DNA from 2 places in the Pseudomonas sp. A125 genome. Region 1 is predicted to be linked to the other one. Evidence: predicted binding sites of a transcription regulator. Region 1 holds the regulator's gene; the other holds the start of a gene.
The links. The regulator FliA, encoded in region 1, starts transcription of late flagellar genes. The targets are predictions, from matches to a motif close to CTAAAGTTTNNNNNNNNNNNGCCGNTAA.

Region 1 (11,156 bases):
GGATCATCCACCAGACCTTGTGCGGACACTGACTTGTTCATACTCCAGACCCCTTCAAATACCGTTGGTTACGGTGTGTGTTCTTGGGCAGCGCCAGAGCGCTGCGCTCATTATCAAGTGCGTTTGTTGAGCGGCATCGCTTTTACCGCGCCGCTGGCAATCAGCTCCGCCAGTTCGGCGACATCCAGCAACGCGCACATGTGTTCGATCACGGTGCCCGCCAGCCATGGCCGCTGGCCCCGGTGGCTGCGCCATTTGATTTCGTTAGGGTCCAGGCGCAACGAGCGGCTGACCTGATGCACCGCCAGCCCCCACTCGTAGCCCTGCACCGAAATGACGTAGTGCAGGCCCTGGCGGAAATCATCACGGTAGCGGTCGGGCATCACCCAGCGCGCAGTGTCCAAAACCTTCAAGTTGCCCTGCTGGCTCGGCAAAATCCCGAGGAACCATTCCGGCTGGCCGAACAGCGGCGTCAACTCCTGGCCTTCCAGGGAGTAGATCGAGCCCAGGCACACCAGCGGCACGGCCAGGGTCAGCCCGGCAACATCGAACAGCAAGCATTCGAACGGCTCGGCGGCCCACGCCGGGCGACCATCGCCCTGCACGGGCGGCGGGGTGATGCTCGGCGGGAGGTGAACCTCAACCACCGGCTCGACCACTACCGGCGCGATCACCACAGGTGCAACAACCGGCACCGGCACGGCAACCGGAACCGCTACGGGAACCACCAATGCATCACGGGCCTGCTCTTCCAGGACCGCTAATTGAAACTCGTCCAGGGCTGCCGGCTCTGGCTCGATGACTTCATCGAGGATCAGAATCGGTTCTGGCATTTCTTCGGTCGCGTCCTGCAGCAAGGCGTCCAGGTAGGACTCCAGCGCCAGTTGCGGCCGGGTTTTGAAGTCAACGGGACGGTTCATCTGTATGCCCACGCGCAAGCCCCATCCACCCTGTATTCAGTGGTTATCGGCCTGTGAGTGTCCGGACTTGAATCGAGAGCCGGTTTTGTCGCGAAAACTGCGGCGTCTGCATCGCTGGCAAGCCAGGCTCCTACAATGATCATCACGCCACCTGCGCCACAAGCTGCTGGGACAACAGGTGCTTGAGCAACGCCCGGTACGCCAGCACGCCACGGCTCTTGCCGTCGAATTGCGACGGCGTCAGCCCGGCGCGGCTCGCATCTCGCAAGCGCGTGTCCACCGGGATGTAGCCTTGCCAGATGGTGTCCGGATAGGCATCGCGCAGCACACGCAAGGTGCCAAGGGACGCCTGGGTACGCCGGTCAAACAGGGTCGGGACGATGCTGAACGGCAGCGCCTGTTTGCGCGAGCGGTTGATCATTGCCAGGGTGCTGACCATACGCTCCAGGCCTTTGACGGCCAGGTGCTCGGTCTGCACCGGGATCACCAGCTGTTGGCTGGCGGCCAGGGCGTTGACCATCAGCACACCGAGCAACGGCGGGCTGTCGATGATGGCGTAGTCGAAGTCCTGCCACAGCTGCGCCAGGGTCTTGGCGATGACCAGGCCCAGGCCACTCTGCCCCGGCGACTGGCGCTCAAGGGTGGCCAGGGCGGTGCTGGACGGCAACAGCGAGATTTTTTCATTGCTGGTGGGCAGCATCAGTTGGCCCGGCAAATCGGCCGGCACGCTGCCCTTGTGCAGGAACAGGTCGTAGCAACTGTGCTCCAGGGCATCCGGGTCGTAGCCAAAATAGCTGGTCATGGAGCCGTGGGGGTCCAGGTCGACCACGACCACGCGCTTGCCGGCCTCGGCCAGCAGGCCGGCCAAGGCGATGGAGGTGGTGGTTTTACCGACACCACCCTTTTGATTGGCAACTGCCCAGACTCTCATTCGAATTGTTCCTCCCGGCAGGCACAGGCTCGACCGAGAAATTGCATGGGGTTATAGAGCCGGTGACGGAGAATTGACGGCACTCCCGCGAACCGGCGCCTTTACGGGCGCTGGTGCAGTTTGTGTGCCAGCCCGCTTCAAGGCGGCATCCGGTGTTGCATTGGCAGTGCCGGTACCGGTCAGGCTGCGGCGCACATCCAGGTTGCGCGACACCACCAGCACCACCCGGCGGTTGCGCGCGCGGCCTTCTGCCGTGGCGTTATTGGCCACCGGCTGGAACTCGCCATACCCTACCGACGCCAGGCGCCCGGGGTTCACGCCCTGCATTGCGAGCATCCGCACAATGCTCGCAGCGCGGGCCGAAGACAGCTCCCAGTTGGTCGGATACTGCGCCGTGCTGATCGGCAAGTTGTCGGTAAAGCCTTCGACGTGGACCGGGTTTTCAAACGGCTTGAGGATCGCCGCTACCTTGTCGATGATGGTAAACGCCTGGTCGCTGGGCATCGCATCGGCGCTGGCGAACAACAGGCTGGAATTAAGCTCGATCTCGACCCACAACTCATTGCCGCGCACCGTCATCTGGTTGGAGCTGATCAAGTCACCAAAGGCGGCGCTGATGTCATCGGCGATGCTTTTCAGCGGGTCGCTGGTGCCACCGATGCCAGCAGCGGTTTCATCGCTGTCATTGACCAGCGGCTTGGCCGGGGTCACGGTCTTGGGACGCTCTTCACCAATCGGAATCGGCTTGAGGGAGCGGTCCGCGTCGCTGAACACGCCGATCAGCGCCTGGGAAATGACTTTGTACTTGCCTTCGTTGATCGAGGAAATGGAGTACATCACCACAAAAAACGCGAACAGCAGCGTAATGAAGTCGGCGTAGGACACCAGCCAGCGTTCATGGTTGACGTGCTCTTCAGGCTCGCGGCGGCGACGGCTCACAAACGACTACCTCCCCACAACGAATCAACTGTAGGAGCAAGCTTGCTCGCGAAAAAACCGAGAGCAACGCGTTTATCCAGGATGCCCGCGTTATCGTTGACGATTTTCGCGAGCAAGCTCGCTCCTACAATGTTCATGCCCATCAGTCCATGAAGCCCTGGAGCTTCAGTTCGATGGAGCGCGGGTTTTCACCCTCGGCAATCGAGAGGATGCCTTCGAGCAACATCTCGCGATAACGCGACTGGCGCATGGCAATCGACTTGAGCTTGCTGGCCACCGGCAACAACACCAGGTTGGCACTGGCCACGCCGTAGATGGTGGCAACAAACGCCACGGCAATCCCGCTGCCCAGTTGCGACGGATCGGCCAGGTTGCCCATCACGTGGATCAGGCCCATTACGGCACCGATGATGCCGATGGTCGGCGCGTAGCCGCCCATGCTTTCAAAGACTTTGGCGGCGTTGATGTCACGGCTTTCCTGGGTGTAGAAATCCACTTCCAGGATGCTGCGAATCGCTTCCGGCTCGGCGCCGTCCACCAGCAATTGCAGGCCTTTGCGTGCGTAGCTGTCAGGCTCGGCATCAGCCACGCCTTCCAGGCCCAACAAGCCTTCCTTGCGCGCTGTGAGGCTCCAGTTGACCACGCGGTCGATGCCGCCTGGCAAGTCGACACGTGGCGGGAAAATAATCCAGATGAGGATCTGCATCGCGCGCTTGAACGAGCTCATGGGCGACTGCAGCAAGGCTGCGCCCACGGTGCCGCCGATCACAATCAACGCCGCCGGGCCGTTGGCCAGGGCACCCAGGTGGCCGCCTTCGAGGTAGTTGCCGCCGATAATCGCGACAAACGCCATGATGATGCCAATCAGGCTCAATACATCCATTAGAGACAGGCCTCCACCAGGTGCTTGCCGATGTCGTCCAGGCTGTAGACGGCGTCGGCCAGGTCGGCCTTGACGATGGCCATGGGCATGCCATAGATCACGCAGCTGGCTTCATCCTGAGCCCAGATAGCGCTGCCGCCCTGCTTGAGCAGGCGCGCGCCTTCACGGCCGTCGGCGCCCATGCCGGTCAACACCACCGCCAGAACTTTGTCGCCGTAGGACTTGGCCGCAGAACCGAAGGTGATGTCCACACACGGCTTGTAGTTCAGGCGTTCATCGCCCGGCAGGATTTTGATCGCACCACGGCCATCGACCATCATCTGCTTGCCGCCAGGGGCCAGCAGCGCGAGGCCTGGGCGCAGGATATCGCCATCCTCGGCTTCCTTGACGCTGATGCGGCACAGCTTGTCCAGGCGCTCGGCGAAGGCCTTGGTGAACGCGGCCGGCATATGCTGGATCAACACGATCGGGGCCGGGAAGTTGGCCGGCAGCTGGGTCAACACCCGCTGCAAGGCGACCGGACCGCCCGTGGACGTACCGATGGCCACCAGCTTGTAGGCTTTGCGCTTGGGTGCCGGTGAATGCGCGGTGGGCGCAGCCGCACGCACCGGAGCCACGGCCGGGCGCGCAACCGGCGCAGCCGCCGGGCGACCAAAGGTGCTGGGGGCTGCCGGTGGCGGCGCAACCGGTGCCGGCGCCGGCGCACTGAACAAGCTGCGACGGTTACTGCGGGAGATGCTGTGCACCTTCTCGCAGAGCATCTGCTTGACCTTCTCGGGGTTACGCGAGATGTCTTCGAAATTCTTCGGCAGGAAGTCCACCGCGCCGGCGTCCAGCGCATCCAGGGTGACCCGGGCGCCTTCGTGGGTCAGCGAAGAGAACATCAACACCGGGGTCGGGCAGCGCTGCATGATGTGCCGCACCGCCGTGATGCCGTCCATCATCGGCATCTCGTAGTCCATGGTGATCACGTCTGGCTTGAGGGCCATGGCCTGATCGATCGCCTCTTTGCCGTTGGTGGCCGTGCCGACCACCTGGATATTGGAATCCGATGAAAGAATTTCCGAGACGCGGCGGCGGAAGAAACCCGAATCGTCCACCACCAGGACCTTGACTACCATAAACACTCCGTTAGGCCGGGCGAGGGACAACCGCCCTGCCCGGGCCGAATCAAATACGCCGTGCGGCGTAACGCTTGAGCATGCTCGGAACGTCGAGAATCAGCGCGATCCGACCGTCACCGGTGATGGTCGCACCCGACATACCCGGGGTTCCCTGCAGCATTTTGCCCAAAGGCTTGATGACCACTTCTTCCTGGCCCACCAGTTGATCGACCACAAAGCCGATACGCTGGGTGCCCACGGAGAGAATCACCACATGGCCTTCGCGCTGCTCTTCGTGCTTGGCCGAGGCCACCAGCCAACGCTTGAGGTAGAACAGCGGCAACGCCTTGTCGCGCACGATCACCACTTCCTGGCCGTCCACCACGTTGGTGCGCGACAGGTCGAGGTGGAAGATTTCGTTGACGTTGACCAACGGGAAGGCGAACGCCTGGTTGCCCAGCATCACCATCAGGGTCGGCATGATCGCCAGGGTCAACGGCACCTTGATGACGATCTTCGAGCCCTGGCCCTTGGTCGAGTAGATGTTGATCGAGCCGTTGAGCTGGCTGATCTTGGTCTTCACCACGTCCATGCCCACGCCACGGCCCGACACGTCGGAAATCTCGGTCTTGGTCGAGAAGCCCGGCGCAAAAATCAGGTTGTAGCACTCGGTGTCGGTCAGGCGGTCGGCGGCGTCCTTGTCCATCACGCCACGCTTGACCGCAATGTTGCGCAGTACGGTGGGGTCCATGCCTTTGCCGTCATCGGTGATCGACAGCAGGATGTGGTCGCCTTCCTGTTCGGCCGCCAGAATCACTTTGCCCAGGCGGTTCTTGCCCGAGGCTTCACGTTCTTCCGGGGACTCGATGCCGTGGTCGACGGCGTTGCGCACCAAGTGGACCAGCGGGTCGGCCAGGGCCTCGACAAGGTTTTTGTCGAGGTCGGTTTCTTCACCCACCAGTTCCAGGTTGATCTCTTTCTTGAGCTGGCGTGCCAGGTCGCGAACCAGGCGCGGGAAGCGGCCGAAGACTTTCTTGATCGGCTGCATCCGGGTCTTCATGACGGCGGTTTGCAGGTCTGCGGTGACCACGTCGAGGTTCGACACGGCCTTTTGCATGGCCTCATCGCCGCTGTTGAGGCCCAGGCGCACCAGGCGGTTACGCACCAGCACCAGTTCGCCGACCATGTTCATGATGTCGTCCAGGCGCGCGGTATCAACGCGCACGGTGGTTTCGGCTTCACTGGCCGGTTGCTTGTCTGCAGCCGGGGCCGCAGCGGCACGCGCCGGTGCAGGCGCCGGCTTGGCAGCCACTGGCGCGGCGGCCCTGGCGGCTACCGGAGGCGGTGTTGCGACAGCGGCGGCAGTAGCCGCCGGTGCAGCAGCGCCAGCCACTTCAGTAAACTTGCCCTTGCCGTGCAGTTCATCCAGCAAGGCTTCGAATTCGTGATCAGAGATCAGCCCATCGGCAGCCGGAGCGGCAGCAGCGGGCGCTGCAGGTGCAGCGGCTGTTGCGGTTGTTGCGGCGACTTCCGGCAGCGCGTCGGCGGCAAACGAGCCTTTGCCGTGCAACTGGTCCAGCAGCGCTTCGAACTCGTCGTCGGTGATTTCATTGCTGGCAGGCGCCGCTGCTTGCGTAGGCGCTGGCGCTGCGGCCACCGCATCCGGGGCAAACTGGCCCTTGCCATGCAACTGGTCTAGTAACGACTCGAATTCGGCGTCGGTAATGTCTTCAGAGGTCGGCACTGAGGCCTGCGCACTGGCAACGGGGACTTCGGCTTGGGCCTTGATGGCGTTCAGCGAGTCCAGCAGTTGTTCAAATTCGCTGTCGGTCACATCGCCCGCAGGCTCGGCGACAGGTTCGGCCACCGCTACAACCACCGGCGCGTTGGCCGCAGGTTCTGCCAGGCGCGCCAGGGCGGCCAGCAGTTCCGGGGTGGCGGCAGTGATCGGTGCACGTTCGCGCACTTCACTGAACATGCCGTTGACTGCGTCCAGTGCTTCCAGGATCACGTCCATCAGTTCCGAGTCGACGTGCCGCTCACCCTTGCGCAGGATGTCGAACACGTTCTCGGCGATGTGACAGCACTCCACCAGCTCATGGAGCTGGAGGAAGCCGGCGCCCCCTTTTACAGTGTGAAAACCGCGAAAAATTGCATTGAGCAGGTTCGCATCATCCGGTCGGCTTTCCAGCTCGACCAGTTGTTCGGACAGTTGCTCTAAAATTTCGCCGGCCTCTACAAGGAAATCCTGAAGGATTTCTTCATCGGCGCCGAAGCTCATGGGTGTGCTCCTTAGAAGCCTAAACTGGACAGCAAATCGTCTACGTCGTCTTGCCCGGATACAACGTCTTCACGTTTATCGGCATGAATCTGCGGACCTTCACCCTTGGCGAGGTGTTTTTGTGGATCTTTTTCAGAAAGGATCGCTTCGCGGTCATGTTCGATGCCGGCAAACCGGTCGACCTGGCCCGCCATCAACACCAGTTTGAGCAGGTTGCTTTCCACTTCGGTGACCAGTTGGGTGACGCGCTTGATCACCTGGCCGGTGAGGTCCTGGTAGTCCTGGGCCAGCAGGATGTCGTTGAGGTTGCTGGAAACCGTGCGGTTGTCCTGCTCGCTGCGCGACAAAAAGCCTTCGACCCGGCGCGCCAGTTCACGAAACTCTTCAGCGCCCACTTCCCGACGCATGAACCGGCCCCAATCGTTGCTCAGGGCCTTGGCTTCACTGGCCATACCGTTGACCAGAGGCGTGGCGTTTTCCACCAGGTCCATGGTGCGGTTGGCCGCCGCCTCAGTCAGCCGGACCACATAGGACAGGCGTTCGGTGGCATCCGTGATCTGCGAGATTTCTTCGGCCTGGGGCATGTGCGGGTCAATCTGGAAATTGACAATCGCACTGTGCAACTCACGCGTAAGTTTGCCCACTTCCTGGTACAGGCCGCGGTCACGGGTCTGGTTGAGCTCATGGATTAACTGCACCGCGTCACCGAACTGGCCTTTTTCAAGGCTTTCGACGAGTTGGTGAGCATGTTTTTTCAGGGTCGACTCAAAATCGCCCTGTGACGTTTCTTTATGCTCCATAGCTCCCCCGTGGCAGCATCAATGACCGATGCGTTCGAAGATTTTTTCGATCTTCTCTTTCAACGCCAATGCAGTGAATGGCTTGACCACGTAGCCGTTGACCCCAGCCTGGGCGGCTTCGATGATCTGTTCACGCTTGGCTTCAGCGGTCACCATCAGCACAGGCAGGCTGCGCAGTTTTTCATCCGCGCGCACGTGGCGCAGCAGGTCGATACCGGTCATGCCCGGCATGTTCCAGTCCGTTACCAGAAAGTCGATGCTCCCGCTGTTGAGGATCGGAATCGCTGTAATGCCATCATCCGCCTCGACCGTGTTAGTGAACCCAAGGTCACGCAACAGGTTTTTTATGATCCGCCGCATCGTTGAGAAGTCATCAACGATGAGGATTTTCATGTTCTTGTCCAATTCGACCTCCAAGCAGTCTTAAACGCGCCCAGCACCTGGGCGCGCCATATCAATCAACAGGCGTTACACAAAAAGGACTACCGGGGGCGCACCACGGGCCAAGCCCGTCCGGGCGCAAGGCCTGGACGGTATCGTTCGCAGTGTCCCCACACTGCCTGTCAGCGCGCTCGCCACTCTCCCAAACGCCCCCGCAAGCGGGCTGCGCACTGGCTGTGTAACTGGCTGACCCGCGATTCGCTGACCCCCAGGACCTCACCGATTTCCTTGAGGTTCAGCTCTTCGTCGTAGTACAGCGCCAACACCAGTCGCTCACGCTCCGGCAAATTGGCAATCGCGTCCGCCAGCGCACTTTGGAAGCGTTCATCTTCCAGGTCGCGTGACGGTTCGAGATGAGCACTCGCGCCGTCCTCGTGCAGCCCTTCATGCTCGCCGTCCTGTAACAGGTCGTCGAAACTGAACAGGCGGCTGCCCAAGGTATCGTTCAAAATCCCGTAGTAATCGTCGAGACTCAATTGGAGTTCGGCCGCAACTTCGTGATCTTTAGCGTCGCGACCGGTTTTTGCTTCAATTGAGCGAATTGCGTCACTTACCATCCGCGTATTGCGGTGTACCGAACGCGGCGCCCAATCACCTTTACGCACTTCATCGAGCATGGCCCCACGGATACGAATACCCGCGTAGGTCTCGAAACTCGCGCCCTTGCTCGCGTCGTACTTGGTCGACACTTCGAGCAAGCCGATCATCCCGGCCTGGATCAAGTCTTCGACCTGCACGCTGGCGGGCAGGCGCGCCAGCAAGTGATAGGCAATGCGCTTGACCAGGGGCGCATAGCGCTCGATCAATTCGACCTGACTGTCACGTGCCGACTTCTTGTAAAGGTTGTAGCCGCTGGCTGTCATAGCACCGGTCCTGCGCTCGTCTGATGCACCAATCGCTCGACGAAAAACTCCAGATGCCCGCGCGGGTTGGCGGGCAACGGCCAGGTATCGACCTTCTGGGCAATAGCCTTGAACGCCAATGCGCACTTCGAACGAGGGAACGCTTCATAGACCGCACGCTGCTTTTGCACGGCCTTGCGTACGCACTCGTCGTAAGGAACTGCGCCAACGTATTGTAAGGCGACATCGAGGAAGCGATCCGTGACCTTGGTCAACTTGGCGAACAGATTTCGCCCTTCCTGCGGGCTTTGGGCCATGTTGGCCAGCACGCGGAAGCGGTTCATGCCGTAGTCACGGTTAAGCAGTTTGATCAGGGCGTAGGCGTCGGTGATCGAGGTGGGTTCGTCGCACACCACCAGCAACACTTCTTGCGCAGCGCGCACGAAGCTGACCACGGACTCACCGATCCCGGCGGCGGTGTCGATCACCAGTACGTCGAGGTTGTCGCCGATGTCACTGAACGCTTGAATCAGGCCGGCATGTTGCGCCGGGCTCAGGTGCACCATGCTCTGGGTGCCGGAAGCGGCCGGCACGATGCGAATCCCGCCGGGGCCCTGCAACAGCACGTCGCGCAGCTCACAGCGGCCTTCAATGACGTCGGCCAGGGTGTGTTTAGGCGTCAGTCCCAGCAGAACGTCGACGTTCGCCAGACCCAGGTCAGCATCCAGCAGCATGACGCGACGGCCAAGCTCTGCCAGGGCCAGGGACAAATTCACTGACACGTTAGTTTTCCCGACGCCACCTTTGCCGCCGGTCACCGCGATCACCTGTACGGGATGCATGCTGCCCATTTTATTTCTTTACCTTGTCTTGCTTAGACGCAGGCTACATATGTTGGCCGCGCGAACTGCTGGCAGACCATCGATGTAGATACTTTGCACTGTGTTCATGTTGTCCTCAGCCGACTCGTTTGTTCGGGCTGTGGTAGAGGTCAGCGAACATGTCGGCCATCGCTTCCTCACTCGGTTCTTCCTGCATTTGCACACTGACAGCCCGGCTGACCAACTGATGACGGCGCGGCAGATGCAAATCATCCGGGATCCGCGGCCCGTCGGTCAGGTAGGCGACCGGTAATTCATGGCTGATGGCCAGGCTCAATACTTCGCCCAGGCTCGCCGTTTCATCCAGTTTAGTCAGGATGCAGCCCGCCAGCCCGCAGCGCTTGTAGCTGTGGTAGGCGGCGGTCAATACCTGTTTCTGGCTGGTGGTAGCAAGTACCAAATAGTTTCTGGATTTGATCCCGCGCCCGGCCAGGCTTTCCAGTTGCATGCGCAGTGCCGGGTCGCTGGCTTGCAGGCCGGCGGTGTCGATCAACACCACGCGCTTGCGCAGCAGCGGGTCGAGGGCGTTGGCCAGGGACTGGCCCGGGTCGACATGGGTCACCGGCACATTGAGGATGCGGCCCAGGGTCTTGAGTTGCTCCTGGGCGCCGATGCGGTAGCTGTCCATGCTCACCAGGGCAATATTCGAAGCGCCGTACTTAAGCACGTAACGCGCGGCCAGCTTGGCCAGGGTGGTGGTCTTGCCCATGCCGGCAGGGCCGACCATGGCAATCACGCCGCCTTCTTCCAGGGGTTCGATTTCCGGGGTGACAATCATCCGCGCCAGGTGGGCCAGGAGCATGCGCCAGGCCTGACGAGGTTCTTCAATCTGGGTGGTCAGCTGCAGCAGGTCGCGGGACAACGGGCCGGACAGGCCGATGCGTTGCAGGCGGCGCCACAGGTTGGCCTGCTGCGGCTGGCTGCCCTGCAACTGGTTCCAGGCCAGCGAGCCCAACTGCACTTCCAGCAGTTCACGCAGGCCATTGAGTTCAAAACGCATCGAGTCGAACACGCGCTGATCTACTGCTGGCGCCGGAGCGGGCGCAGCAGGACGTGGCGGTTCAACAAACGTCGGTTCTACCAGAGGTTCGGACGCCGTCAGCGGCAGGCCGGCAAACAGCTGGCGATTGGTGGT
Region 2 (11,156 bases), on a different contig from region 1:
ATCGGGTGACGGGAACCGCCCCCACCGCCGCCGTGTTCCTGGTCGTCGTCGTAATGGTCTTCACTCACGGGTGTTCCTCCAGCAGGCGCCAGCGCAGTGTTTCACCGGCGCGCAGCGGGATAACGGTCAGCTCGCCAAACGGCAGGCTGGTGGGGGCGGTCCAGTCTTCACGGACCAGGGTAATGCGATCAGTATTCGCCGGCAGGCCATAGAAGCGCGGGCCGTTGAGGCTGGCGAACCCTTCAAGCTTGTCCAGGGCGTTGCGTTGTTCGAACGCTTCGGCATACAACTCGATTGCCGCATAGGCGGTGTAGCAGCCGGCACACCCACACGCAGCTTCCTTGGCGTGTTGGGCGTGAGGTGCAGAGTCGGTGCCGAGGAAAAACTTCTCGCTGCCACTGGTGGCGGCATCAAGCAGCGCCACCTGGTGCGTGTTGCGCTTGAGAATCGGCAGGCAATAGAAGTGCGGCCGAATCCCGCCCACCAGCATGTGGTTGCGGTTGTATAAAAGGTGATGCGCGGTGATGGTCGCGCCGACGTTGGCCGAAGCCTCGGTGACGAACTGCACGGCCTCAGCGGTGGTGATGTGTTCGAACACGACCTTGAGGGTCGGGAACAACTCGACCACGCGGCGCATGTGTTCGTCGATGAAGATCTTTTCACGATCGAACACATCCACATCACCCCGGGTGACTTCACCGTGGATCAGCAGCGGCATGCCCACTTCGGCCATGGCTTCGATGGCCGGCAGGATCTTGTCGATACTGGTCACGCCGGAATCGGAGTTGGTGGTCGCGCCGGCCGGGTACAGCTTGGCGGCGTGCACGAAACCACTGGCCTTGGCCTCGCGAATTTCTTCGGGCTTAGTGAGGTCGGTGAGGTACAGCACCATCAACGGTTCGAAGCGGCTGCCGGCCGGTCGTACAGCGAGGATACGCTGGCGATAGGCGTCGGCTTGCGCGGCGTTACGCACCGGAGGTACCAGGTTAGGCATGATGATGGCGCGGCCAAACGTGCGCGCTACATCGGCCACGGTTTGGGGCAACGCAGCACCATCGCGAAGATGAATATGCCAGTCGTCGGGACGCAGCAGGGTCAGGCGGTCGGACATTGGGGATTCCAGGCGGGTCAATCTGGTGGGAATGCTACCGGAAAAGACTCTTGCAGGCACTCGCTATCAAGTTTTGCAGGATGCGACCGATATCCCTGGGTATGCCTTAACGATGTATGACGCCTTGATGTGTTGTAGAAACCAGTGGAGCCGCCCGTGCGCCAGCATTATCTAGCCCTGCTCAGTGTGTTCGCGAGCCTGCCCGCCATGGCCCTCACGTTCCAGACACGTCTGGAGAATATTGAGTGGAAAGTGGAGGGCGATAAATTCGAGTGCCGCCTGACCCAGCCGATCACCGATTTTGGCTCGGGCGAGTTCGTGCGCCGGGCCGGCGAGCAGGCGACGTTTCGTCTGAAAGCCTTTAACGGTTCGTTGGGCGCCGGTTCCGCGACCCTGCTCGCGGCAGCTGCGCCGTGGCAACCGGGGCGCGGTGATATCAACCTGGGCGCGGTGCGTGTCGGCAGTGGTGACGTACTGTTTAACAGCTCCCAGGCCCAGGCCGGGCGCTTGTTCACCGGTTTGCTCGAAGGCCGCAGCCCGACTGTGCGGCACTATGGGCGCGAAGGAGGCTACTCCGAGATTCGCCTGTTGCCGGTGAAATTCAACAAGGCCTACAACGACTATCAGCTGTGTACCACCAAGCTGCTGCCGATGAACTACGAGCAGGTCAAACAGACCGAAGTGGGCTTCCCCGGTGGTGGCATTGAACTGGATGCGGCGGCGAAGAAGAAGCTCTCGGTGATTCTCGAGTTCATGAAAGCCGACCCCACGGTCAACCACGTCGAGCTGAACGGTCACTCCGACAACAGTGGCAATCGCCTGACCAATCGTGATGTCTCGCGGCGTCGCGCGTTGGCGGTGATGGACTACTTCAAGGCCAATGGCATCCAGGAATCGCAGATTACCCTGCGTTTTCATGGCGAAAGCTACCCGCTGGCGCCGAACACCAATGCGGCCAACCGGGCAAAAAATCGCCGGGTGAATATTCAGCTCGAACGGGTGGCAGCCCCCGAGAAACCGGCGCCCCAAGCCAAGGCACCCGGCAACGCGGCCGCCACCTCATAAGGTGCGGCGCTGGGTCGCTCACTCGACATAATCTGTCGCTTTATCTTCATTTGCTGTCGCGCCTCTGTAATTTCACGGTTTTGATCGGTAGAATCGACGCCTTTCCGTACAACCCCGTGGAGTGATGGCATGGCCGACGTAAACAAGGTCGTTCTCGCGTATTCCGGCGGCCTGGACACTTCGGTGATCCTCAAGTGGCTGCAGGATACTTATAACTGTGAAGTGGTGACCTTCACCGCTGACCTGGGTCAGGGCGAAGAGGTCGAACCTGCACGTGCCAAGGCGCAAGCCATGGGCGTGAAAGAGATCTACATTGACGACCTGCGCGAAGAGTTCGTCCGCGATTTCGTTTTCCCGATGTTTCGCGCCAACACCGTCTACGAAGGCGAGTACCTGCTGGGTACTTCCATCGCACGTCCGCTGATCGCCAAGCGCCTGATCGAAATCGCCAACGAAACCGGCGCCGACGCCATCTCCCATGGCGCCACCGGCAAGGGTAACGACCAGGTGCGTTTCGAACTGGGCGCCTATGCCTTGAAGCCAGGCGTAAAAGTGATTGCTCCGTGGCGTGAATGGGACCTGCTGTCCCGTGAAAAACTGATGGATTACGCCGAAAAGCACAACATCCCGATCGAGCGTCACGGCAAGAAGAAGTCCCCGTACTCGATGGACGCCAACTTGCTGCACATCTCCTACGAAGGCGGCGTGCTGGAAGACACCTGGACCGAGCACGAAGAAGACATGTGGAAATGGACCGTCTCCCCAGAGAACGCTCCTGACAAGGCCCAGTACCTGGAACTGACCTACCGCAACGGCGACATCGTCGCGCTGGACGGCGTCGAAATGACCCCGGCCACCGTATTGGCGACCCTGAACCGTATCGGTGGCGAACACGGTATCGGCCGCCTCGACATCGTCGAGAACCGTTACGTGGGCATGAAGTCCCGTGGCTGCTACGAGACCCCGGGCGGCACCATCATGCTGCGCGCTCACCGCGCCATCGAGTCCATCACCCTGGACCGCGAAGTCGCTCACCTTAAGGATGAGCTGATGCCGAAATACGCCAGCCTCATCTACACCGGTTACTGGTGGAGCCCTGAGCGCCTGATGCTGCAACAGATGATCGACGCTTCCCAGGCACACGTGAACGGCGTTGTGCGCCTGAAGCTGTACAAGGGCAACGTGATCGTGACTGGTCGCAAGTCCGACGAGTCGCTGTTCGATGCCAACATCGCCACCTTCGAAGAAGACGGCGGCGCCTACAACCAGGCAGATGCGGCAGGCTTCATCAAGCTGAACGCATTGCGCATGCGCATTGCGGCCAACAAAGGTCGCAAGTTGTTCTGAGTGTTTTAGCTGGTGATAACAATGGCCCCTTTCCAGGGGCCATTTTTTTTGCCCGGAATACGGAGTCTGGTACGCCTTGTTTAAGTTTGTAGCATGCAATCGTCATGCGTTCATTGGCATTAAGTGAATGTTTATAGTTTTACAGGGGCAATGTTTATTGTTAAGGCTCAACCTGGCGTATTAAGGGCTGCATTGTTGAAAATGCTTTTTTTTGCGTACACAGGAACTATGTACTACAGAAAATTCACTCATGAATGTACGACGTGCATGTCAGTTGCTGACATGCCTGTAGGATTTTTGGAGTGAAATCAAATATGCGAGATGGAACTTTTAGAGAGCACGCTTCGTCCCCGATGTATGGGCGTTCTGGCAGGAAGCAAGGGGCATTGGCTGAAACTTGTGTGCGGCACGTTTACCTTGGCCCCGGCCATTCGGGGAATATTCATTCAAAGTATGTTTGTACTCGGAAACTTCTGAAAGCCTCAATAAAGTCGGATGCCTCCGTGTTGGAGTTTTTTTGTAGGTTAAATCCTATATCGTTGTGGGTTGGGTCTCTGCTTGCTGTTGCTTGGGGGGGAGCGCTATGCCAAGCGGGAAACGACTAGGCTATTGTGCTTGCTCTTAATAATTCGAACAGCGAAATTGGACTTGCCCATGAATAAAGTGCTGATCGTGGATGATCATCCCGTCATTCGTCTTGCTGTGCGTATGCTTATGGAGCGTCATAGTTATGAGGTCGTCGCCGAGACCGATAACGGTGTCGATGCCTTGCAACTTGCGCGCGAGCATATGCCGGACATTGTCATACTGGATATTGGAATTCCCAAACTTGATGGCCTGGAAGTTATATGCCGTCTGTCATCTACCAAACAGGCCCATCCCTTCAAGGTGCTGGTGCTCACCTCTCAGGCGCCCGGGCATTTTTCCATGCGTTGCATGCAGGCGGGTGCTGCCGGTTATGTGTGCAAGCAACAGGACCTCACCGAGCTATTGAGTGCCGTCAAGGCAGTGCTGTGCGGGTACAGCTACTTCCCGAACCAGGCGCTGAATTCGGTGCGCTCCACCATGGGTAACGCCAGCGAGGCGGACATGGTCGAGCGCCTGTCCGGCCGGGAGATGATGGTGTTGCAGCAACTGGCCCGCGGCAAGACCAACAAGGAGATCGCCGATGGCATGTTCCTGAGCAACAAAACCGTGAGCACCTACAAGACTCGCTTGCTGCTCAAGCTCAACGCACGCTCCCTGGTGGATTTGATCGAGCTGGCCCAGCGCAACGGGTTGGTGTAGCTCGGCGGCACTGGCATGCAGTAAAAAGCCTCCGTGAGGGAGGCTTCTGTTTATCGTTGGGTCGATTAGAGATCGAAGTCGTAATCGGCCAACTGTTTTTGCAAGCGCCGCTCTTCCAGAAGGTTATCGATGGTGCGGCGTTTGCTCAAATTGGTCTTGGCCACCTCTACCGGTGTTTCTGCTGCATCATCGTCAGATTCAGCGCCAACAACGTCGTCTTCTACATCCAGTTGTTCTTTGCCAGTGCTCATAAGGTTAACTCCAGGCTAAGACTGCCGTTGGCGCTCCTTATAACGATAATCTCGGGCCTGGTAAAAAAGATTTTTTCAATCGACTCATCGATAAAAGCAATGATGGCTCAATCGTCGGAAGTCTTTTCCTTGTATTCGCACAGGTCTTCGATGCGACAACTGCCACAGCGCGGCTTGCGGGCCTGGCAGACATAGCGTCCGTGAAGGATCAACCAATGATGTGAATCCAGCAGGTAGGGCTTGGGCACAAACTTCATCAGCTGTTTTTCTACCTCCACCACATTCTTCCCACGGGCAATCCCGGTGCGGTTGCTGACCCGAAAAATGTGCGTATCCACCGCCATGGTCAATTGGCGAAATGCCGTATTGAGCACCACGTTGGCCGTTTTGCGGCCTACGCCCGGAAGCGCTTCCAGGGCTTCCCGCGTCTGTGGTACTTCACTGCCGTGCAACTCCACCAGCAGCCGGCAGGTCTCGATGACATTCTTCGCCTTGCTGTTGTACAGGCCGATGGTCTTGATGTATTCCGACAACCCTTCAACCCCAAGCGCGTAAATCGCCTCCGGTGTGTTGGCCACTGGATACAGCTTGGCGGTGGCCTTGTTGACGCCGACGTCTGTGGACTGGGCCGAGAGAATCACCGCGATCAGCAACTCGAACGGCGAGGAATAGGCCAGTTCGGTTTTCGGTTCCGGGTTGTCTTCGTGAAGCCGGCGGAAAATTTCCAGGCGTTTTGCGGCGTTCATGGGGCGAGCGGTTCCTTGCGGGCAGTCAGTGGGTTATGAAGAACGGCCCAGGCGGGCAATAACCCGGGCAGGATAAACGCGGCGGCCAGCAGCCGTACACGCTTCATCGCGTGCGGCTGGTGATCAAGGGGTTCAAGTGTGGGCATCGGGCCCCGCCAACGCCGCGAGCGCCTGCTCTGCTGTTTCGAACTGCTGTTGCAGGGTGATCAACTGCGCCTGCTGTTCAAAAGTCGGCGGGTGGCCGAAGGCTTTCAAGGTTTTGTGCAGTTGGGCACGGCTCATGGCCAGGTTGATCTTGGCCTTCTTCAAGGCGGCGTCCATCGCGGCGGCTTTTTGGGCACGAACGCGCTCAATGGCGGCCTGTACCGGGTTAACCGTGGCCGTTGTCACCGGGGCTGCGCGCGGGGTACGCGCCAGGCGTTCGGCACACTTGCGTTCCTCCTCGCGCTGCAGCCGCGTGTTGCGCTGTTCAAAACGTCGCCGGGCCCGGTCACGCTTGAGGCTGCGTGCCTGGCGCTCGTGAACGGTGGAAGCCAACCCGCCGACAATCGCTAATACCGTGGTCAACGGACGCATTTCGATGCAATCAACCGGGCAAGGCGCCACACACAGGTCGCAGCCCGTGCACTCATCGATAATCACCGTGTGCATCAACTTTGCAGCACCGACGATGGCGTCCACCGGGCAGGCCTGGATGCATTTGGTACAGCCGATGCACTCTGCCTCACGGATAAACGCGACCTGCGCGGGCGCCTCACCTCGGGATGCGTCCAGCTCCAGCTCCGGGAGTTTCAATAGCTGGGCCAGGCCGGCGATGGTTTCGTGGCCGCCCGGTGGGCACTTGTTGATCGCCTCGCCTTGGGCAATGCCTTCTGCGTAGGGCTTGCAGCCAGGATGCCCACATTTGCCACATTGGGTTTGTGGCAGCAGGGCGTCGATACGTTGAATCAGGCTCATGGTTTGATCATTGCGTTGGAACCTGGAAAAGCCATGGCCAGCACCGGGGCGACAGCCAGCGGTATCTGCAACACGACGTTGCTGAACAAGGCTGCGCTGACAACGGTGGGAAGTGTATCGGTCATGGTCGTGCCGGGTTAAGCAAACAGAATCCGATTATCCGGCAAGCGAGGAGGGGGTACTAGCTCAAACCGCCCCATGGCAGTGACCATGGGGCAGTTCGCGGTTTACTTGATGCGCTGACCCGGCTTGGCGCCGCTGTCCGGGCTCAGGAGGTAGATCTCTTCACCACCAGGGCCGGCTGCCATCACCATGCCTTCGGAGATGCCGAACTTCATTTTCCGTGGCTTGAGGTTGGCGATCATCATGGTCAGGCGGCCGTCGAGCTTGGACGGATCCGGGTAGGCGCTCTTGATCCCGGAGAACACGTTGCGTTGCTCGTCACCGATGTCCAGGGTCAGGCGCAGCAGCTTGTCGGCGCCTTCCACAGCTTCGGCCTTGATGATCAGCGCAACCCGCAGGTCCACTGCGGCAAAGGCGTCGAAGTCGATTTCTGGCGACAGCGGATCTTTCGCCAGTTCGCCATTGCCCGCCGTAGCCGTTTCGCCGGTGTCGGTCTTGCTGGCTTCGAGGTCTTCTTTGGAAGCGTCGCTCATGGCCTGGACTTTTACCGGGTCGATGCGGGTCATCAACGGCTTGAACTCATTCAACTGATGGTTGGCGAGCAAGGTCGCGTGGTCGTTCCAGGTCAGCGGCGGCACGTTGAGGAACGCCTCGGCGTCGGCCGCCAGCAGCGGCAGCACCGGCTTGAGGAAGATCACCAACTGGCGGAACAGGTTGACGCCCGTAGCGCAGATGGCCTGGACTTGCGCCTGCTTGCCTTCCTGTTTATTCAGCGACCATGGCGCCTTGTCGGCGATCCAGGCGTTGGCACGGTCGGCCAGGCCCATGATCTCGCGCATGGCGCGGGCAAAGTCGCGGGCTTCATAGGCGTCGGCGATGCTTGGTGCAGCGGCCAGGAACGCGTCGGTCAGCTCCGGCGCGGCGTTTTCCGCCACCAGCACACCGGCATTGCCCTTGTGGATAAACCCGGCGCAACGGCTGGCGATGTTGACCACCTTGCCCACCAGGTCCGAGTTGACCTTCTGTACGAAGTCTTCCAGGTTCAGGTCGAGGTCGTCGACGCCACGGCCCAGCTTGGACGCGTAGTAGTAGCGCAGGTATTCCGGCGACAGGTGGTCCAGGTAGGTGCGCGCTTTGATAAAGGTGCCACGGGACTTGGACATCTTCTGGCCATTGACCGTCAGGTAGCCGTGAACCGCGATGCCGGTCGGCTTGCGGTAGCCCGAGCCTTCGAGCATCGCCGGCCAGAACAGCGCGTGGAAGTTGACGATGTCCTTGCCGATGAAGTGATACAGCTCGGCGGTGGAGTCCTTGGCCCAGAACGCGTCGAAATCAAGCGTAGGCGTACGGTCGCACAGGTTCTTGAAGCTGGCCATGTAGCCGATCGGCGCGTCCAGCCACACATAGAAGTACTTGCCTGGCTCGCCCGGGATCTCAAAACCGAAGTACGGCGCATCGCGGGAGATGTCCCATTGCTGCAGGCCGGCGTCCAGCCATTCGGCGATCTTGTTGGCCACGGCGTCCTGCAGGGTGCCGCTGCGGGTCCAGGTTTGCAGCATTTGCTGGAAATCCGGAAGCTTGAAGAAGAAGTGCTGGGAATCCTTGAGCACCGGAGTGGCGCCGGAGATGGCCGACTTCGGATCCTTCAAATCGGTAGGCGCATAAGTGGCGCCGCATTTTTCGCAGTTGTCGCCGTACTGGTCCTCAGTGCCGCATTTCGGGCAGGTGCCCTTGATGAAGCGGTCGGCCAGGAACATTTTCTTTTCCGGGTCGAAGTACTGGGTGATCGAACGCGTATCGATGTGCCCGGCTTCTTTGAGGCGCAGGTAGATCTGGCTCGACAGCTCGCGGTTTTCTTCGGAGTGGGTCGAGTGGAAGTTGTCGAAGTCCACCAGGAACTCGGCAAAGTCGGCGCTGTGTTCAGCCTGGACATTGGCGATCAGTTGTTCCGGGGTGATCCCTTCCTTCTCGGCGCGCAACATGATGGCCGAACCGTGGGCGTCGTCCGCGCAGACATAAATGCATTGATTGCCGCGATGCTTCTGGAAGCGCACCCACATATCGGTCTGGATGTACTCAAGCATATGGCCAAGGTGGATGGAACCATTGGCATAGGGCAGGGCGCTGGTGACGAGGATCTTGCGTGGCTCGGACATGGGGCTCGGCTACTTGATGAAACGGAGGTCGGCCACTATAAAGCGCCGGGAAATTTATTTCACCCCGTGCAGCTGTTTCAGGATTTTCCAGGTGGCCGAAAGCGTGCCGCTGGGGCGCCGGAACGGTTAGGATAGCCGCCTGTTTTAGTCAGTCTTTTTCGGGAGTAGCCCATGAGCGCCGTCAATCGCGCAGCGGTGGAAGCCGTTCTTCGCCAGTACACCGACCCCTACCTGAACCAGGACCCGGTCAGCGCCGGGTGCGTTCGCGCCATCGATGTGCAGGGTGACAAGGTTTCGGTCCAGCTTGAGCTGGGCTACGCCGCCGGCCTGTTCAAGAGCGGCTGGGCGCAGATGCTGCAAATGGCCATTGAAGGCCTGGACGGCGTCAGCTCGGCCAAGGTCGAGATCCAGTGCGTGATCGCCCCGCACAAGGCCCAGGCGCAGATCCCGGGCCTGGCCAACGTGAAGAACGTGGTGGCCGTGGCCTCCGGCAAGGGCGGCGTGGGCAAATCCACCACCGCCGCCAACCTGGCCCTGGCCCTGGCCCGCGAGGGCGCGCGGGTGGGTATTCTCGACGCCGACATCTATGGCCCGAGCCAAGGCGTAATGTTCGGCATCGCCGAAGGCACCCGGCCGAAGATCAAGGACCAGAAATGGTTCGTGCCGATCCAGTCCCATGGCGTGGAGGTGATGTCCATGGCCTTCCTGACCGACGACAACACGCCGATGGTCTGGCGCGGCCCGATGGTTTCCGGTGCGTTGCTGCAACTGGTCACCCAGACTGCCTGGGGTGACCTGGACTACCTGGTGATCGACATGCCACCTGGCACCGGGGACATCCAGTTGACCCTGGCGCAGAAAGTCCCGGTGGCCGGCTCGGTGATCGTCACCACGCCCCAGGACCTGGCGCTGCTGGATGCCCGCAAGGGCGTGGAGATGTTCCGCAAGGTCAACATCCCGGTGCTGGGCGTCGTGGAAAACATGGCAGTGCACATCTGCTCCAACTGTGGCCACGCCGAGCACCTGTTCGGTGAAGGCGGTGGCGAGAAGCTGGCGACCCAATACGGGGTTGAACTGCTGGCGTCGCTGCCGCTGTCGATGGGGATTCGTGAGCAGGCCGACGGCGGCAAGCCGACGGTGGTTGCCGAGCCCGATGGCCAGATTGCCATGGTCTACCAGGAGTTGGCCCGCCACGTAGGCGCGCGAATCGTCCTGCAGGAAGCCGAGGCCCAGGCGATGCCGACGATCACTGTCAGCGACGACTGATCCACCGGATGGGAAAAAAGCCTCGACAGTGTCGGGGCTTTTTCGTGTCTGGCGAACACCCGAGGGTCGCTTGTTACCCTTTTCCGTAATTGCTGGTGTAAGCATTCACTTACTTTTTCGTAAGCGTTTGGGTTTTTTCGTCGGTGCGGACGTCCTGAACTGACTGTCTATATTTCTATGTAATTGAAATATAACAACTATTTATTCTGTCTTGAGTGCGAAAGCCTGTAGTCCCACGATTTGGATCCCGTTGAACTTCGCCGGGAACTCTCTAAGATCAGCCCTGTGTCCACGGATTGACACAGTCATCAAGGATTGATGATTCAGGGAACCTCGCAGGATGCGATTCATCAGGACGATGAAAAGGAACACAGGGACTAGGGAAAAAATGTGGGCGGGTCATACCGCCCCTTTTTTTTGCCTATAGAAAAGTGAACCCCGCCCCGCAGAAACGCAAAAAGGCCCGCAAGGGGCCTTTTGGAGGGCATCGACGCTGTCAGCGCTCGAGGTCGGCAATCTTGCCTTTTTTGCCATCCCACTCCGCCGCGTCCGGCATCGGATCTTTACGTTCAGTGATATTCGGCCAGACTTCCGCCAGCTCAACGTTCAACTGAATAAATTCCTGCATCTCTGCCGGGACTTCGTCCTCGGAGAAAATTGCGACGGCCGGGCATTCTGGCTCACACAGGGCGCAGTCAATGCACTCGTCCGGGTGGATGACCAAAAAATTCGGGCCTTCGTAGAAGCAGTCCACCGGACACACTTCTACGCAGTCGGTGTACTTGCACTTGATGCAGTTGTCGGTGACGACGAAGGTCATTTCTAATTTTCTCCTCAGGCGGCGGCA

Region 2: a site for FliA is predicted at 1,177-1,204, ahead of ACZRN6_RS12845 (flagellar protein MotY). Genes of this name have one in related genera too.

The regions. Positions count from the first base shown of each region.
Region 1 is NZ_JBUZVP010000024.1:93,581-104,736, forward strand. It holds gene ACZRN6_RS26875 (chemotaxis protein CheW) at 1-41, opposite strand, end outside; gene ACZRN6_RS26880 (CheW domain-containing protein) at 114-920, opposite strand; gene ACZRN6_RS26885 (ParA family protein) at 1,063-1,851, opposite strand; gene motD (flagellar motor protein MotD) at 1,903-2,790, opposite strand; gene ACZRN6_RS26895 (flagellar motor protein) at 2,933-3,673, opposite strand; gene ACZRN6_RS26900 (protein-glutamate methylesterase/protein-glutamine glutaminase) at 3,673-4,794, opposite strand; gene ACZRN6_RS26905 (chemotaxis protein CheA) at 4,844-7,057, opposite strand; gene ACZRN6_RS26910 (protein phosphatase CheZ) at 7,069-7,857, opposite strand; gene ACZRN6_RS26915 (chemotaxis response regulator CheY) at 7,876-8,250, opposite strand; gene fliA (RNA polymerase sigma factor FliA) at 8,421-9,161, opposite strand; gene fleN (flagellar synthesis regulator FleN) at 9,158-9,991, opposite strand; gene flhF (flagellar biosynthesis protein FlhF) at 10,098-11,156, opposite strand, start outside.
Region 2 is NZ_JBUZVP010000008.1:39,184-50,339, reverse strand. It holds gene rnt (ribonuclease T) at 1-68, opposite strand, end outside; gene pyrC (dihydroorotase) at 65-1,111, opposite strand; gene ACZRN6_RS12845 (flagellar protein MotY) at 1,268-2,176, shown strand; gene ACZRN6_RS12840 (argininosuccinate synthase) at 2,306-3,523, shown strand; gene ACZRN6_RS12835 (response regulator transcription factor) at 4,178-4,810, shown strand; gene ACZRN6_RS12830 (PA3496 family putative envelope integrity protein) at 4,876-5,061, opposite strand; gene nth (endonuclease III) at 5,169-5,807, opposite strand; partial or broken gene rsxB (electron transport complex subunit RsxB) at 6,372-6,764, opposite strand; gene ACZRN6_RS12815 (hypothetical protein) at 6,761-6,889, opposite strand; gene metG (methionine--tRNA ligase) at 6,992-9,043, opposite strand; gene apbC (iron-sulfur cluster carrier protein ApbC) at 9,215-10,309, shown strand; gene fdxA (ferredoxin FdxA) at 10,806-11,129, opposite strand.